2 regions of the Rhodococcus wratislaviensis genome follow, and region 1 is predicted to be linked to the other one. Evidence: riboswitches for the same ligand, from Rfam matches in the RefSeq annotation. Region 1 holds a riboswitch; the other holds the start of a gene.
What was found. A riboswitch is a leader RNA that binds a small molecule or an ion and turns the genes downstream of it on or off. The one in region 1 is predicted to bind glycine.
Positions count from the first base shown of each region.

Region 2: it holds a riboswitch for glycine, as region 1 does, so the genes downstream of both, gcvP (aminomethyl-transferring glycine dehydrogenase) here and WKC72_RS08285 (DUF5058 family protein) in region 1, are expected to answer to the same signal.

Region 1 is NZ_CP150488.1:1,855,600-1,863,967, reverse strand. It holds gene WKC72_RS08305 (response regulator) at 1-1,324, opposite strand, end outside; gene WKC72_RS08300 (MFS transporter) at 1,523-2,869, shown strand; gene WKC72_RS08295 (amidohydrolase) at 2,939-4,162, opposite strand; gene WKC72_RS08290 (hypothetical protein) at 4,214-4,951, opposite strand; gene WKC72_RS08285 (DUF5058 family protein) at 4,981-5,673, opposite strand; glycine riboswitch at 5,797-5,897, opposite strand; glycine riboswitch at 5,901-5,992, opposite strand; gene lpdA (dihydrolipoyl dehydrogenase) at 6,196-7,569, opposite strand; gene lipA (lipoyl synthase) at 7,605-8,368, opposite strand, start outside.
Region 2 is NZ_CP150488.1:4,013,829-4,022,196, reverse strand. It holds gene gcvP (aminomethyl-transferring glycine dehydrogenase) at 1-716, opposite strand, end outside; glycine riboswitch at 891-1,014, opposite strand; gene WKC72_RS18545 (MerR family transcriptional regulator) at 1,084-1,704, opposite strand; gene WKC72_RS18540 (bifunctional nuclease family protein) at 1,987-2,460, opposite strand; gene WKC72_RS18535 (MerR family transcriptional regulator) at 2,610-3,350, opposite strand; gene WKC72_RS18530 (FHA domain-containing protein) at 3,347-3,871, opposite strand; gene gcvH (glycine cleavage system protein GcvH) at 4,168-4,572, opposite strand; gene WKC72_RS18520 (DUF881 domain-containing protein) at 4,615-5,361, opposite strand; gene WKC72_RS18515 (small basic family protein) at 5,369-5,731, opposite strand; gene WKC72_RS18510 (DUF881 domain-containing protein) at 5,764-6,627, opposite strand; gene WKC72_RS18505 (CDP-alcohol phosphatidyltransferase family protein) at 6,627-7,250, opposite strand; gene WKC72_RS18500 (SMP-30/gluconolactonase/LRE family protein) at 7,366-8,368, opposite strand, start outside.

The sequences.
Region 1 (8,368 bases):
CGATATCTGCCCGCAGTGCGAGGCCGGCCTGCACGGCGGCGGAATCGAACATGCTCACGCAGTCGGCCGTCAACCGGCCGACATCGGTCGGCTCCGCGCGGGGCCGAAGCTGACCGGCTTCCGCCTTGGACAGATCGAGCAGGTCGTCGACGAGCTGTTGCAGCCGGACCGCCGCCCGGTAGGCGGCCGCGATCGCGTCGCGCTGATCAGCGGGCGATTCATCGCCGGTCGGCTCGCGCAGTGTCTCGAGGGGTCCGAGCAACAGGGTCAGCGGGGTACGGAACTCGTGACTGACGTTCTGGAAGAACCGCGTCTTCGCCGCGTCGAGCTCCGCCAACGCAGCGGCGCGGTCCCGTTCGAATTCGTAGGCCAGAGCGTCCGAGATCAGGGTCGACACCTTCGCCGTGACCAACTCGGCGAAGCCCCGATACGCGTCGTCGAACGCGCGATACGGACTGATCCCGAGCACCAGCACGCCCACCGGCTCCGCGTGACCCGTCACGATCAACGGGCACAGCCGCACCTCCGTCACCGCCTTGGTCGCCACCGGCTGGGTGACGTCGGTCGCCGGGATCCGGGCGGGCCTGAACTCGCCGTCGTCGTCCACCCCGGCGGCACCGACGAGCACGAGGTCCTCGGCAGCGTCGTCCCCGGGACCGCCGACGACCTCGCGGCGGAGATAGATCGCCGCCAGCGGGACGTCTTGTCCGCTGGCGCCGAGTACCCGCACGACCGCACGGCAGGCATCGACCAGCGGATCGTCGCCGCCCGCGGTGGATACCGTGCCCAGTTGCCGCAGAGTCTCCAGTCGACGCTCCCCGAGCACGCTCGCGGTCACGTCGGTCGTCGCCACGAAGACCCCGGCGACGTTCCCGTCCTCGTCCTGCACCGGACTGTAGGAGAACGTCCAGTACGTCTCCTCGAGGTACCCGTGCCGCAGCATGTACAGCGGCTGATTCTCCGTGTAGGTGGATGCGCCGCCCGCCATCACCTGCTCGGCGAGCGGTCCCACCTCGTCCCAGATCTCCGCCCAGCACTGCGCCCCGGGTTCACCGATCGCGGCCGGGTACTTGGCGCCGAGGACCCGGGTGTACGCCTCGTTGAAGATCTGCACGAGCTCAGGCCCCCACCAGAGCAACATCGGGACCTCGGAGGGCAGCACGGTTCGCACTGCCGCCCGCAACTCGACAGACCACGTCTCGACGGGCCCCAGCGGCGTGGCCGCCCAATCGGTGCGGCGTAGCCGCTCCCGCGTCTCGCCCGGCCCGGCGAACAACCGTTCCGCCGGCCAGGAATTACCGAAACCCGAGCCAGTCACATCCATGGACCTTTCCGCCCACTGCCGGTCGCCCGGACCCTTCCAGTTGTCAACAGGGAAATGATGGCCCAGCACCGCGTCCGACCGCCACTTCTCGTATTCCGACATTCGGAAGCGAAGTTGGAAACGAGTGACCTGTCCGCCACGGTAGGTGAGTCGTGAGCCACATCACAGCCCACCTCTGAGGAAGAGCAGGTCCAGCGCATGCAATTCGACCTACGCGAACGCATCGACAGCAGCCCGATGACGCGTTACCAATGGGGCGCCATCGCCATCTGCGGTCTACTCAACGTGCTCGACGGCTTCGACGTCCTCGTCATGGCGTTCACCGCACAGTCGGTGTCGCAGGAGTGGGATCTGTCCGGGTCGGTCGTCGGCCTCCTGCTCAGCGCCGGACTGTTCGGCATGGCCGCGGGGTCGCTGTTCCTGGCGCCGTGGGCTGACACCATCGGCCGCCGCGCCATGATCCTGCTGTGCCTGGCACTCGCGTCGACGGGCATGCTGCTGTCCGCGGTCAGCCAGAACGCGATGCAACTCGGACTGCTCCGCGCCCTCACCGGCGTCGGCATCGGCGGAATCCTCGCCAGCAGCAACGTCATCGCCAGTGAGTACGCGTCGAACCGCTGGCGCGGGCTCGCGGTGAGCCTCAATTCCACCGGTTACGCCGTCGGCGCCACCCTCGGCGGAATCATTGCCGTCGTCCTGCAGAACTCGCTCGGCTGGCGCTCGGTGTTCCTGTTCGGCGGACTGTGCACGGCGGCGATCATCCCCGTCGTCTACGCCCGGCTCCCGGAATCGATCGACTTCCTGCTCGTCCGGCGACCGGCCAACGCCCTCGACCGGATCAACGCGTTCGCCCAGCGGGCCGGTCAGCCGCGACTCGACGAGCTGCCCGCACCGCGTGCCGCCGGCACCGCCGACGCCGGTTTCGCGATGCGCGTCCTGCTGTCCCCGCAGCGACGCCGCAGCACACTCCTGGTGTGGTTCGCGTTCTTCATGGCGATGTTCGGGTTCTACTTCGTCACCAGTTGGACCCCGAAACTGCTGGTCGAGGCGGGCATGTCCGCGAACCAGGGCGTCACCGGCGGAGTGCTCCTCAACCTCGGCGGCGTCTTCGGCGCCACCCTGCTCGGGGCGCTGTCCGCACGCTTCGCCCTGAAGCGCGTGCTCATCGCCTACATGGCGATCGCGGGTGTGCTGCTCGTCGTCTTCGTCCCTGCCACCGCGTCCATCGTCATCGCGTTCGGACTCGGCGCCCTGATCGGCGTCTTCGCCAACGGCTGCATCGCCGGGCTGTACGCGCTCACGCCGTCGGTCTACTCGCCTGCCGTCCGGGCCACCGGCGTCGGCTGGGGAATCGGCATCGGCCGCGTCGGCGCCATCGCGTCGCCGATCGTCGCGGGCGCCCTACTCGACCGCGACTGGTCGCCCACCCAGCTGTACATCCTCGTGGCCGCGTCCTTCGTTCTCGCCGGACTCGCCGTGTCGCGGTTGCGTTTCGAGAAGACCGGCGTGGTCGCCACCGCGGACGCACCGCTGACCACCCACTGAGGCGGCTCCGCCGCCCGTGAGTGGTTAACGAGTGCAGAGACTCGTCAACCACTCACGGGCCCGGAGGGCCTAGATCCCGACCTTCGACAGGATCGCCGTCATCGCCGCCCGGACGCCGGTGGACAGGGTGGGCTCCGCGACGGGCGCGAAGAACGGTGAGTGGTTCACCGGCACAGGCATTCCGCTCTCGAGCGTGTCGGTGGTGTGACCGCCGAACATCCAGAACACCGACGGCACGCCGATCACCTCGGCGAGCAGGCCGAAGTCTTCCGAACCCATCATCGGCGACGACGGCGTGACGTTGTTCTCGCCCAGCACCTTCCGCAGCTCGGCGACGAGATCGGCGGTGGCGTCGGGATCGTTGTAGTTGCGCGGGAACGTGTACAGCTCCTCGATCAGCGGCTTCGGTGCCCCGGACGCGTCGGCCTCGGCGTAGATGATGCGGCGCAGCGCGGCGTTGACCTGCTCACGGACCTCGGGGTCGAGGGTGCGCACGTTGATCGTGAACTCGGCCCGGTCCGCGATGATGTTCTCCTTCAGCCCGGCATGGAACGTCGCGACCGTGACGACCGCCGGCTTCAGGGGGTGCACTTCGCGGGACACGATGGTCTGGATTCGGTTGATCATGTTGACGCCCTGGATGATCGGGTCGATCGAATCCTGGGGCTGGGAGCCGTGTGAGCCCTGGCCGTAGACGGTGACCTTCAACGAATCGGCCATGGCCATCGCGTCGCCACTCGTGACGTGCACGGTGCCGGCCAGCATCGGCCCGACGTGCTGCCCGAAGACGATTTCCGGCTTGGGTGCCCGATCCCACAGGCCGTCCTCGATCATCGCCCTGGCGCCGGCCGCCGTTTCCTCGCCCGGTTGGAAGAGGAACACGATCGTTCCGGCCCAGGCCTCCCGCGCACCGGCGAGCAATTCGGCGACGGTGAGCAGGGTGGCGACGTGCGTGTCGTGACCGCAGCCGTGCATCACGGGCACCTCGGTGCCGTCGTCGAGGTGTCCGGTGGCCGTGCTGGCGTAGTCGACGCCGGTGTCCTCCGCGATCGGCAGCCCATCCGAATCGGCGCGGAACGCCACCGTGGGGCCCTCGCCGTTGGTCAGGACACCGACCACTCCGGTGCCGCCGCAGACGAACGTGTCGATCCCCAGGGCGACGAGGGAACTCTGGATCAGCTCGGCGGTCTTGTGTTCCTGCATCGACAGTTCCGGGTTCGCATGCAGGTGGCGGTAGAGGTCGTGCATCTTCGTCCGCAGCTCGTCGGTGAGCGCGATCGGCAGGTCGGTCATGGAGCCTACTTTCGAATCAGGTGAAGGTGACGTATCTCCGCGCATCGATTCTTACTCGATGGTCGCGAGCGCGGCAGGGCTCTGGTCGTTCTTGTTCCTGAGGAACCAGGCGAGGACCGCCGTCACGATCACCGCGATGGCGGTGGACGACAGCGCGAGGCTCGGCATCGCCGGAACCACGACGAACGTGATGATCGCGGCCACCAGCAGCGCGACCACCGTGGCCCGGGGCTGCTTCATCGACACGATCGCCTGCACGAGGACCGCCCCCAGGACCGAGGGAAGGATGTAGGAACGGGTGACGGTCACGATGTCGGCGGGAATCACACTGATCAGCCAGGTGCCGAGCAGCCCGACGAACACGGCCAGGGACACGAGGTGCACCATCGCGGCACCGCAGATCGCCAGGACCGCAGCCAGTTCGGCCCGCTTGGATCCGGGTTTGGCTCCGATGTTCGTCTGCGCGATCAGCGCGGCGGGCAACAGCTTGTTCGCGATGTTGCCGATCATGAACGCCTGGTACATCGCGGCCGGACCGAGGATGGGGAAATAGGTCAGGGGTTCGACCAGCCAGATGATGAAGAAGGTCCCGGCCACCGCGGCAAACGCGGTCCACAACTGGCCCGCCGTGACGTCCACCTCACCCGAGAACACCAGGTACAGAGGCGCACCGATCGACAGGAGCAACCCGGCGATCATCGTGATACGACCCCAGCGGGATGTCGTCTTGTCGAATTCGGCGAGTTCACGCGCGCCGGTGGACACTGTTACGGCTTCGTCGGTAGTCATCGAAAAGTCCTTTCCGTGCGAGTCGTGAATCAGGAGGTGACCAGGTAGGTGACGGTGAGGGCGACGAGGATCGAAATGCCCAGTCCCCATTCGCGGAGCCAGCTCTTGCCGAACGTGCGGGCGACGAAGAGGCAGATCCCCATCGCGACTGCGGAGGCGGCGAACGCGACGATGTGGTAGCTGGACTTCGTCAGTTCCTGAAAGCCCAGCGATGCGAACGCGCCGATCAGAGCGGCTGAGGGGACGACCGCCATCAACGCCGGATTCACCGTGCGGATCTTCGCGTCGCCCCGCTTGAGCAGTGGAGTGAGGATGAGCGCGGACAGCATCCACATCACGCCGCCGATGCTCATGGCGAAGAAGGCGACGACGAACACGTTCTGGGTGTACGTGTCGGCGCCGAGTTTCGCGCCCATGGAGTCGGCGGCGATGCTGGCCGCGGACACGTCGTACGCGGCGGAGCCGATCAAGCCGATGCGGGCCAGCACCGCGGGCGTGCCGAAGAGAGCGAGGAGGGCGATCGCGACGAGGCAGACCGCCAGGGACGGTCCGATCGCCGAGACGGCGCCGGAGCGGAACGAGACTTTCATGTCTTCCGGCGACATGTCCGCGACGGGTGCCACCTTGCGGACCGCGGTCATGTAGATCGCCGACTGCACGACGATGACGACGAAGATGCCGGCAACGGCCACCCAGAGAACAGGTGAGTTGGCGACAGCCATGATGTTCGTGGATGTCCCACTAGCAGTCACATTCATGGATCTCCCAGGGAGAGTGAGTAACCGGTGAACCGATTGCTCGAGCGATGTGAGGGTGATCCGGTGGATCACCTCGGCTGACACCCGCTCTGTTCCGTAACCTGAGAGTTTGGAGACACACTCGTGGGAGTGGTCATCGTGCCCCGTCGGTGAGCGTGCCGTTACAGGCGACACGCTGCTCTCCAGAGTTCCCGACCCTGACTGTCCTGGTGCCTGAGAGTTTGTGGGTACTTGCTCCTTCGGCGCCCGGGACGCGGTCCCGGAACTCTCCAGCCAGGTTCATAGGGAGAAACCATCGAGATGGTTCCGAATCGAACTGACTCGGGACGTACTGTTCCGCAGACGTATTACGAAAGCATGACTTCACCGTTCCGGCGTGTTAACTCGACAGTTCCTGGTCGGAAATCGCCAGTGCGCGTTCGCATGCCGAACACCCCATGTGAGTGGCAAAGCGTGCGCCAGCACACTTTGCCACTCACATGGGGGTCAGACGTGGACGTGGAGCGGTTTGCCGGCCACCGCCATCAGCGCCTCACCGAGCGCCTCGCCCTGTGTGGGGTGGGCGTGGACGAACTTCGCCGCCTGCGCGGCGTCGACCTGGAAGTTGTAGAGCAGCTGCGCCTCACCGATCAGCTCGCCGACTCGGTCGCCGACCATGTGCACGCCGACGACCACCCCGGTCGGCGCCACCACGAGCTTGACCGCCCCCGACGTCTTCAGGATCTGGCTCTTGCCGTTACCGGCGAGGTCGTAGGTGACGGTCTCGACCTTGTCGCCGAACTTCTCCCGGGCCGCGGTCTCGGTCAACCCGACGGACGCGACCTCGGGGTGGGAGTAGGTGACCCGCGGAATGCCGGTCTCGTCGATGGGGTCGGGGCGCTGCCCGGCGATCTCCTCGGCCACGAAGATGCCCTGCTGGAAGCCGCGGTGGGCCAGTTGGAGACCGGGGACGATGTCGCCGACCGCGAAGACGTTCGGGACCGTGGTGCGCAGTCGGTCACTGGTCACCACGAAGCCTTTGTCGAGCATCACACCGGTCTCCTCGTACCCCATGGATGCGGTGTTGGGTCCTCGCCCCACCGCGACCAGCACGACGTCGGCGTCGAGCACGTCGCCGGAGTCGAGCGTGACGGACACTGCATTCTCGTCCTGCGTCACCTCGGTCACCCGCACACCTGTCTTCGCGGTGATCTTGCGACGACGGAATGCGCGCTCGAGGTACTTGGAGATCGTCTCGTCCTCGTTCGGCACCAGCCGCGGCATCGCCTCGACGATCGTCACGGACGCACCGAACGACGACCAGACACTGGCGAATTCGACGCCGATGACACCGCCGCCCAGGATGATCGCCTTCTCGGGGACCGAGGGCAGCACGAGCGCCTGATCACTGGTGACGACCCGGCCGCCGATGCTGATGCCGGGCAGCGTCTTCGGCGACGACCCCGTTGCCAGGACGACGGCGCCGCCCGTGATCAACTCGCCGTCGACCTCCACTCCGTTGGGTCCGACCAACCGTCCACGGCCGTTGACGACGGTGATGCCGTACGCGTCGATGAGGCCCTGCAGTCCCTTGTGCAGTCGGGTGACGATGGTGTTCTTGTAGCTCAGCACCTTCTCGAGGTCGACACCGCCGAACGTGACGTCGACACCGAACTGCGAGGCGGTGCGGGCACTGTCCGCGACCTCGGCGGAGTGCAGCAGCGCCTTCGTCGGAATGCACCCCTGATGCAGGCACGTGCCGCCGAGTTCGTTCTCCTCGATGAGAATGACCGAACGGCCCAGTTCGGCCGAGCGGATGGCGGCCGCGTAGCCGCCGGAACCGCCGCCGAGGATGACGACATCTGCAGATCGGGTGGACATGGGAACTCCTTGCTGGAACGGACGAGAAAGGGGATTCAGTGAACGGCGTTCGCGGCGACGGCCTCCGCGTGCAGGCGGCCGGCCCGGTAGGAGGAGCGCACGAGCGGACCGGACAGGACGCCGAGGAATCCGATCTCACGGGCGATCTCGTCGAGCATGACGAACTCCTCCGGTTTCGCCCACCGCTCCACCGGGTGGTGCCGGGCCGACGGCCGCAGATACTGCGTGATCGTGATCAACTGGCAGCCGGCGGTGTGGAGGTCCCGAAGTGCCTCGATCACCTCGTCGGTGGTCTCCCCCATCCCGAGGATGAGGTTCGACTTGGTGATCAGGCCGTCCTCCCGAGCCCGCGCGATCACCTCGAGGGAACGCTCGTAGGTGAACGCAGGCCGGATACGACGGAATATCCGGGGAACGGTCTCCACATTGTGCGCCAGTACTTCCGGGCGGGTGCCGAACACCTCGCGTAGCTGCGCGGCGTCGGCAGTGAAATCGGGGATCAGCAGTTCGACGCCGGTACCCGGGCACAAGTCGTGAATTTGCCGCACCGTCTCGGCGTACAGCCAGGCGCCGCCGTCCGGCAGATCATCGCGGGCCACGCCCGTGACGGTGGCGTATCGAAGGCCCATGGTCTGTACCGACTCCGCGACCCTCCTGGGCTCTCCCCGATCGAGTGCGGCGGGACGGCCGGTGTCGATCTGGCAGAAGTCGCACCGCCGGGTGCACTGGCTTCCGCCGATGAGGAACGTCGCCTCACGGTCCTCCCAGCATTCGAAGATGTTGGGACACCCGGCCTCCT
Region 2 (8,368 bases), 2.2 Mb from region 1:
TCGTGGGCGGCGGCGATCACGTCGGTGTAGTCGACGATGCGACCGGACCCGCCGGGCATCTGCGCGAGGACACCGAAGAAGTCACCGTCCGGGAGGCCGGCGGACAGGTCGGCCACCACGATCTCGATGCCGAGCGGCTCGGCCCGGGTCTCGACGACGGCCAGCGTCTGCGGGAACAGGTCGGAGTCGACGACGAACCGCGGGGACTTGCTCTTGCTCGCCCGGCGCAGCAGCGTCATCGCCTCGGCGGCGGCGGTGGCCTCGTCGAGCATCGACGAGTTGGCGACCTCCATGCCGGTCAGGTCGGCGACCATCGTCTGGAAGTTGAGGAGGGCTTCGAGGCGGCCCTGGCTGATCTCGGGCTGGTACGGCGTGTAGGCCGTGTACCAGGCCGGGTTCTCGATGATGTTCCGGATCAGGACCGGCGGGGTGAGGGTGTCGTAGTAGCCGAGACCGATCATGGACGTCGCCACGGTGTTCTGCGCGGCGAGTGCGGACAGTTCGGCGAGCGCCTCGTGCTCGGATACCGGTGCGGGCAGTGCGTCGAGGCCGTCGGCGATGCCGCCCGTGACCCCGTCCAGGATGACGGCGGGGACGGCCTTCGACGCGAGGTCGTCGAGCGAATCGGCTCCGACCAGTTCGAGAATGTGCGCGAGTTCCGCAGCGTTCGGGCCGACATGACGATCGGCGAATGTACGGCTTCCAGCGTCGATCACGACAACTCCCAAGCAGTTCGGAGGATCAGGACACGCCCCGCGTAGCGGAACGTCCCTCCCCCTCTGTCGCCTGCTCGAGTCGAGCGCCTGAGAGATTCGGTACCGTCGTTCGCGTGTGAAGACGGCCCTTTCCCCGTGGGCGGGTGGGTGCTCCCACCGCTTTCCAGAGACGTCGGAGCCCGCACGGTCCTGTCTGCCTGAGAGATTGACGGGGAGGTGTTGCTCCTTCGGCGCCCGAACTCCCGCACACACGATGTTTCTGTGCTTGCAGTGCCCGGAACTCTCCCGCACGGCGTCGACGCACCGCCCAGTCTATGTCACGGCTGCAGATGGCGGCGCAGGCAGCGCCGCCGCCGACGGATACGGGCTAGCCTGTCTTGCGGCTCGCTCGGTTCTTGCGCCGCGACGCCAGTTCGTCCTCGGGGCTCTGCTCGCTCTCGCCGCCGTCGGCGCGCTCTGCCGGGAAATCGGCGATGGTGCCGGTCAGTTCGCGCATCGCACCGCTCACCGCGATACCGAAGACACCCTGCCCGCCCTGGAGCAGATCGACGACCTCTTCCGGGGACGTGCACTCGTAGACCGTGGTCCCGTCCGAGAAAAGTGTGATCTTGGCCAAGTCCCGCACTCCGCGCTTACGGAGGTGGTCGACGGCCACTCGGATGTTCTGCAGGGATATTCCGGTGTCGAGCAGACGCTTGACGATTTTGAGGACGAGGATGTCTTTGAACGAGTACAGCCGTTGGCTGCCCGAGCCTGCTGCGCCACGAATGGACGGCACGACGAGGGATGTGCGAGCCCAGTAATCGAGCTGGCGGTAGGTGATTCCCGCGATCTGGCAGGCGATGGGGACGCGGTATCCGACGAGGTCGTCGGGCACGGAATCGTCCGGGAAGAGGCCCGGTTGGATCTCCTCGGAGCTGAATTCGGACTCGGCAACGTTGTCGCCGGGCGCAAGATTCAGCGCATTCTCCTGCGGCCGATCTCCCACTGACTACTCCCTCTCGCATGTTGCACTGAACCCGACGATCAGTGCGCCTGTGACGCGCGTCGCCAGTGTCCGCGGCACAGCCGCAGCACATCGGGCGGCGCAAGCGCCACCAGTGACATCGAGCTAGTCCGTACCCTGAACCTACTCAGCGTACGCCCGATACAATCTGCAGGGCAGAAAATCACTGCACCGAACGCTATGACTCCGAAGAGACCGGGTCAACGCAACGCGCCGGGAGAACGTCAACCGTTACCGCGCCCGAGGCTTTTCTGCAGGTGCACATCAGCCGTCAGTGGCCTTGAAATCGTCCGGCGACACGGACTCGAGGAATTCCTTGAACTTCTCGACCTCGTCCTCGCGCTCGTCGGGCATGACCAGACCGGCCTCCGTGAGCACCGCTTCCTCGGCGAAGATCGGAACCCCGATCCGGAGTGCGATGGCGATCGAGTCGGACGGGCGAGCCGAGACGCGGGTGTTCTGGTCGAATACGAGGTCGGCGTAGAACGTGCCCTCGCGGAGGTCGACGATGCGGACTTCCTTCAGGGTGCGGCCGAAGGCTTCGATCAGGTTCTTGATCAGGTCGTGGGTCAGTGGACGCGCCGGCTCGACGCCCTGCTGTTCGAGTGCGATAGCGGTGGCCTCGGTCTGGCCGATCCAGATGGGCAGGTACCGCTCGCCGTCGGTTTCCCGCAACAGCAGAACAGGTTGATTTTGGGGCTGCTCGACACGAACTCCGATCACGTGCATTTCGCTCATCGCGTCTGCCTCCACCCTGCAATGGTCCGTCCGCGGCACACAATGCCGTACCAGGATTCTATTCGATTCGTGTCTGCTCTTCGACCGTACAGCCGTTCGAGCGCAGCGTCGTTGGGAACTTCCGAGGTGGGACGGTCGGCGAACGCACGTCACCGATCGAGCGCACCCCGGACTGCCGACTTCACCAGGCAGGTGTGCAACGTGAGGGACAACGCGGCCAGTTCGCGCACCATCTCCTCGGCGCGATCACGTGCGCCGGCGTCACGGCCCTTGGCGACGGGCCCGGCGATCTGCGCGACCAACCCTGCCTCGCGGTCGGCCGCCAGCTTGAACGCCCTCAGGTGCCGGACCTCGAGTCCGAACTCGGACATCGCCCTCGCTGTGCGCGCCAGTGTCACCGCGTCCTCGTCGAAGAACCCCGCCGGTCCGGGAACGACCAGGCCCCCACGGGTCAGTTCGCCGAGGAACTTCTCGTCGATTCCCGCCCGGGAGATCAGGTCGTCGCGGCTGATCCGCACCTCACGGTCGGTGAGGAACTCCTCGGGAGACACCTCACCCGGGGCCACGGTGAGCGCGCGCGGCCGGCGCGGCGAAGAATCGCCTGCGCCGACCGTGGCCACACCTCTGTCGATGGCCTCGAGCTGCTCCTTGATGACCTTCAGCGGCAGATACTGATCGCGCTGCGCAGTGAGGACATAGCGCAGTCGTTCACAGTCGGCGATCGAGAATCGCCGATACCCCGAGGGAGTGCGCTGGGGGCTGATGAGACCCTCGGCTTCGAGGAATCGGATCTTCGAGATCGTCACATCAGGAAAATCGGGGCGGAGTCGATCCAGCACGGAGCCGATCGACATCCCCGATTGCGCCTGCTGCTGCCGCACCGCGGTCATTGGCTACCCGCACCAGCTGACGTCTCACCGATCTGCGAGCCACCGGCCGTGGTCCGGGGTCCGGTCAGGAAGACCAGCCGGAACTTGCCGATCTGGACCTCGTCACCGTTGGCCAGGACAGCCGAGTCGACCGGCTCGCGGTTGACGTAGGTGCCGTTGAGGCTGCCGACGTCGACCACCTGGAACTCGTCGTCCTCCTGGCGGAACTCCGCATGACGACGGCTGACGGTCACGTCGTCCAGGAAGATGTCGCTGTCGGGATGCCGTCCCGCGGACGTCGTCGGCTGGTCGAGCAGGAAGCGCGACCCTGCGTTCGGTCCACGCTTGACGACGAGCAGAGCAGAGCCCGCGGGCAGTCCCTCCACACCCGACACCGGAGCTTCCGGGGCCTGGGTTGCCGAGGAGTTGTCGAGCTCATTGAGAAAGTCCGCGCGGAAGACCGACGTGGTTTCCGCCGGCGTCTCCCCATAGACCGCGTCGTTGCCGTTCTCGCTCACCGTTTCTCCTCCTAGTTCGATCATCCAGCAAGATTCGCTGGACTACGCAATGCCACTCGGTACTACATAATTCGGTTCCCGTGCACATTAACTTCCGTGCAAACTCCCACGATCACATTCAAACTACGGACCTGCGCCCCGACACGGCACATGCGTTCAACATCGACCGTACCCTGCGCACGCCGGTGCGTGTAGTGAGACAGGCCGCCAGCACATTACGAACCGGTATTCCGACAGCGGATTTCTCCGGCAACCCGGTTTTCCGGGCTGTCGGCACCTTCCGAAACTATCCGATTACCGCTTCGCGTGTTCTCGGGAAATTATCCTGCCGTGATGTCTGCATAGCCGGCGGCGTCCAGCATTTCGGCCAGTGCCGAATCGAGGGTCGCCTCGTCGTCGACACCGAGGTCCACCAGCCACCCCTGCCCGTACGGCGCGGAGTTCACGAGTTCCGGGTTGCCGTCCAGATCGGCATTGGCGGCAACGACTTTCGCCGTCAGCGGGGCGAAGATGTCGGAGACGCTCTTGGTGGATTCCACCTCGCCGAACGATTCGCCCGCCGTCACGTCCTCGTCGACCGCCGGAAGCTGGACGAACACGACGTCGCCGAGCTGGGACTGCGCGAAATCGGTGATGCCGACGCGTACCGTCGTGGGCCCCGTCCGCTCGACCCACTCGTGTTCGGCGGTGTACCGACGATCGGCGGGGATTTCGAGCTCACTCACAGTGGCTTCCTTTCGATGGCAATCCGCGGGCGGATGCGAAGATCAATTTCCGGGCTGAGCGTATTGGCGAGGTTTCGCCTCCCGCAAGGCGGAGATCGTGACCTGCTGCGATTGTTCGATCGTCAGCTGTCCGCCGCTGCGCGCGACCGTGTCGACCACCCCGCCGGGAATGTTCAGGGCCGCCGCCAGAGTCGGCGGATCACCGATGGCGACCACCCCGTAGGGGGCGTTCACCTTCCGGCCGTCCACCGACACGCCGCCGGCCGAACCGGACACCCAGGAGTCGACGCCGATCCGGATGGGCGGGCCCTCCGCACCCTGGATCTGGACGGCTTCGGCGCCGGCGGCACGCAATTCCTGCACGAGGTCGAGCAGAACCTCGGAGCCGACCCCCTTGTTGGGGTCGGTGATGCGCATCGTCACCCCCGGGCCGGTGGCCGGTGCGCTGCCGACCTGGATCGACAGTGCCGTCAACCGGGCCTGCGCCTCGTCGAGGGCCGCCCCGGAACTGCCACTCTGTTGCAACGTTGCCAAGGTCTGTTCCAGCGATGCGATCTCCTGCCGCAGAGCCGCCTCCCGCTGGTTCAGCGTGTCCAGGACGACCAGCAGATCCGCCGGGCTCGCCGAGTCGAGGGTGTCGCCGGACCCGGTGTTCTTCACCTGCGTCACGATCGCGATTCCCAGCCCACCGAGCAGGAGCGCGGCCAGCAGCGCGAAGACGACGTGTGAGCGCTGCGACGTCGCCGGTTCGTTCCCGTGCAGTTCGTGTCTTCCCTCGTGTCCGCTCACGCCGCGATCACGCCCCGAACAGTCGTCGCCGGAGCGCGGCCGCGTTGCCGAAGATGCGGATGCCCAGCACGACGACGATCGCGGTGGACAATTGGGTTCCGACACCGAGTTGGTCACCGAGCCACACGATCAGGGCCGCCACCAGGACGTTGAACACGAACGAGACGACGAAAACCTTCGAGTCGAAGATCTCGTCGAGGTACGCGCGCAATCCGCCGAACACCGCGTCGAGCGCGGCGACGACGGCGATGGGCAGGTAGGGCTGCACGGCGTCGGGCACTTGCGGGCTGAACACCACGCCCAGCACGATGCCCACGATCAGGGCGAGCACCCCGTAGATCGCGGATCCGCCCTTCAGTGCTGCCTTCATTCGTGTGACGCCTCCATTCGACTCCGCCGTTGTCATCGTGTTCCCACTTCCCGGGCCGCCCGCACTTCCCGCGCCGGGGCGGCGGGCAAGTGGAGATCGTCGGCCTCCGCCACCGCGAAGCCGATGCCGTACAACTGCGCCACGCTGGACATCCGCAGGTAGGCGTCGCTCACCACGAATCCGGTCTGCATCGGCCCTTGCGGGCCGATCGCCGAGACCACGTACGGCGAGAACACCGGCTGATTGTCCACGAGCATCGCGCCACCCGCCTGCCGGATCGTCACCGACGGCCCGATCCGCACGTCCCCGACCGCGATGGCCTCGGCGCCGCTCGCCCACAGTGAATTGACCACCGACTGGAGGTCGCGGTCGAGCACCACGGCCTTCCCCCCGACACTGCGCTGGGACGAGTCGGACAGGTTGGGCTTGGCCGCGGGGTCCGTCAACGTCACGGTGAGCCCGGGACCGTGCACGGCCTCGACTCCGGCGTCTCCCTCGAGGCCACGAAGCTCGTCGAGCAGTGCCGCACCCCGGGCGTCGCCGGCCAGCGCGGTGGCGCGCGCGTCGTCGGTCTGTGTCGACAGCGTGTCCCGGGTGGCGGCGAGGGCGCCCGCCCGGTCCTCGGCGTCCTGCACCTTGCTCAGAAGCTCGGACCGCACCTGCTCGGTGCCGGGAAGCCGTTCGGTCGCCTGCCGGTAGGCGACCGACAGCACCAGACCCACGAGCAGCGCACCGATCGCGATCCACACCTGCTGACCGACCCGCGTCTGCCGTGAATGTCCCTGCTCACGATCCTCCGCCGCACCCTCGTAGCCGGGGTCCAGATGATCGTTCATCAGAGACCGCAGCAGGGACGGCACCGGATTCCTGCGGATGCCGGAATCTGTCCGTTTCATCAATGGACCTCGCGTTCCTCGCCGCCCGGTCCTCGCACGGGAACGGTGCGCGCGACGGTCAGCGCGTTCACGGTGTAGAGCAACCCGGTCCACACGTACAGCACCGTGCCCCAGATCAGGAGCGCCGCGCCGAGCGGCTCCGCCACGGTCGCGATGCTCCAGTCACCGTGCGCCGCGAGGGTCATGGGCAGCGCGAACATCAGCAGGAACGTGGCACCCTTGCCGAGGTACATCACGTCGGGGGGTGGCAGACCGCGGCGTCGGTAGATGAACAGCGTGAGCGCGAGAACGGCGTCGCGGCCGATCAGGATGGCCGCCACCCACCACGGGATGAATCCGCGCAGGACGAACGTCACCAGCGTCGTGACGACGTAGAGCCGATCGACGAAGGGGTCGAGCAGCGCACCCAGCTTCGACGATTGGTCCAGGATCCGCGCCAGCTTGCCGTCGAGCCAGTCGGTGAAGCCGCTGATCATGAGGATCGCGAGCGCCCACCCGTCGGAATGGGTGACGAGCAGCAGGTACACGAACAGCGGCACCCCGAGGAGTCGAACCACGCTCAGGAGGTTCGGGACGGTCACGATCCGGTCCGACCGCGTAGTGTCCCGGTCCACCGAATTCACCAAAATCTCCCCAGCGTCGAGTGCGGACCTGTCTTCGGGCGCTCGTCGCACCGCTCTCGCCACTCTTCCACAACCGGGATGGTGTTCAGTCGATCGTCCCGTCCGTCCGGCCGTGTCATTCGCCCCGCGCGACGCCCGGTCGCGGTGGGGCCGGAACCCGCGCTACGGCGTCCGCGGTCAGACTTCCCAGGTACAGCCACCCGTCGTGTTCCCGCACACCGGTGACAGGTGAATAGCTGCCCTTGCCTCCGCGCAGGCTGTGGACGATCTCGCCGCGGTGATCGAGGGCGATCACCCAGCCGGCGTGCTCCGGATTCGGTTGCACGGCCTCCGGCAGGTTCGCCGCGACGATGCGCAGCGTGGGGTAGGGCGCGAGCAGGTCCAGCAACCGCATCCGCGGGCTGTAGAGCGCCACCCAGAACAGCCCGTCACGTGTCTGGGACGTCATGTTGTCCGGTATGCCGGGCAGATTCGCGGCCCACACCGACGCCGCACCCTGCGACGGGCCGGTCAGGTCGACGCGGGAGATCTGGTACGAGCCGGTCTCGGCGACGAGGACGAACGATTCGTCCGAGGCCAGTCCCACGCCGTTGGCGAACTGCAGTCCTTCGGCGAGGACGTCGGTCTCCCCTGTCCGCGGGTCCAGGCGCAGCAGGCGGCCGGTCCCCCGGTGCTCGAGAAGGTCGTAGCAGTGGTCGGCGATCGTGAAGTGCGCCGAGGAGTCGGTGAAGTACACGATGCCGTCCCGGCCGACCGCCGAGTTGTTGCACGCCACGAGCGGGCGCCCGGCCGCGGCGTCGGCCAGCACGTCGACGCGCCCCTTCTCGTCGACCCTCAGCACACCGCGCTCGGCGTCGCAGACCAGGAATCGGCCGTCGTCCAGGACCTCGACTCCGAGGGGGCGCCCGCGGGTGTTCGCGAGTTCGGTGGCACCGCCTCGGCTGTCGAACCGCCAGATCCGGCCGTCGTTGCCTCCGGTGACCACCCGGCCGTCGTGATCGACGGCAACGTCCTCCGGGCCTTCTCCGGTAGGGAGCGTCCAGCGGTGCGCGCCGTCGAGCACACCGTTGGGAGCGAGCACTCCCGTGAGGGGTGGCGGCGGCGGGGCGTGCCAGACG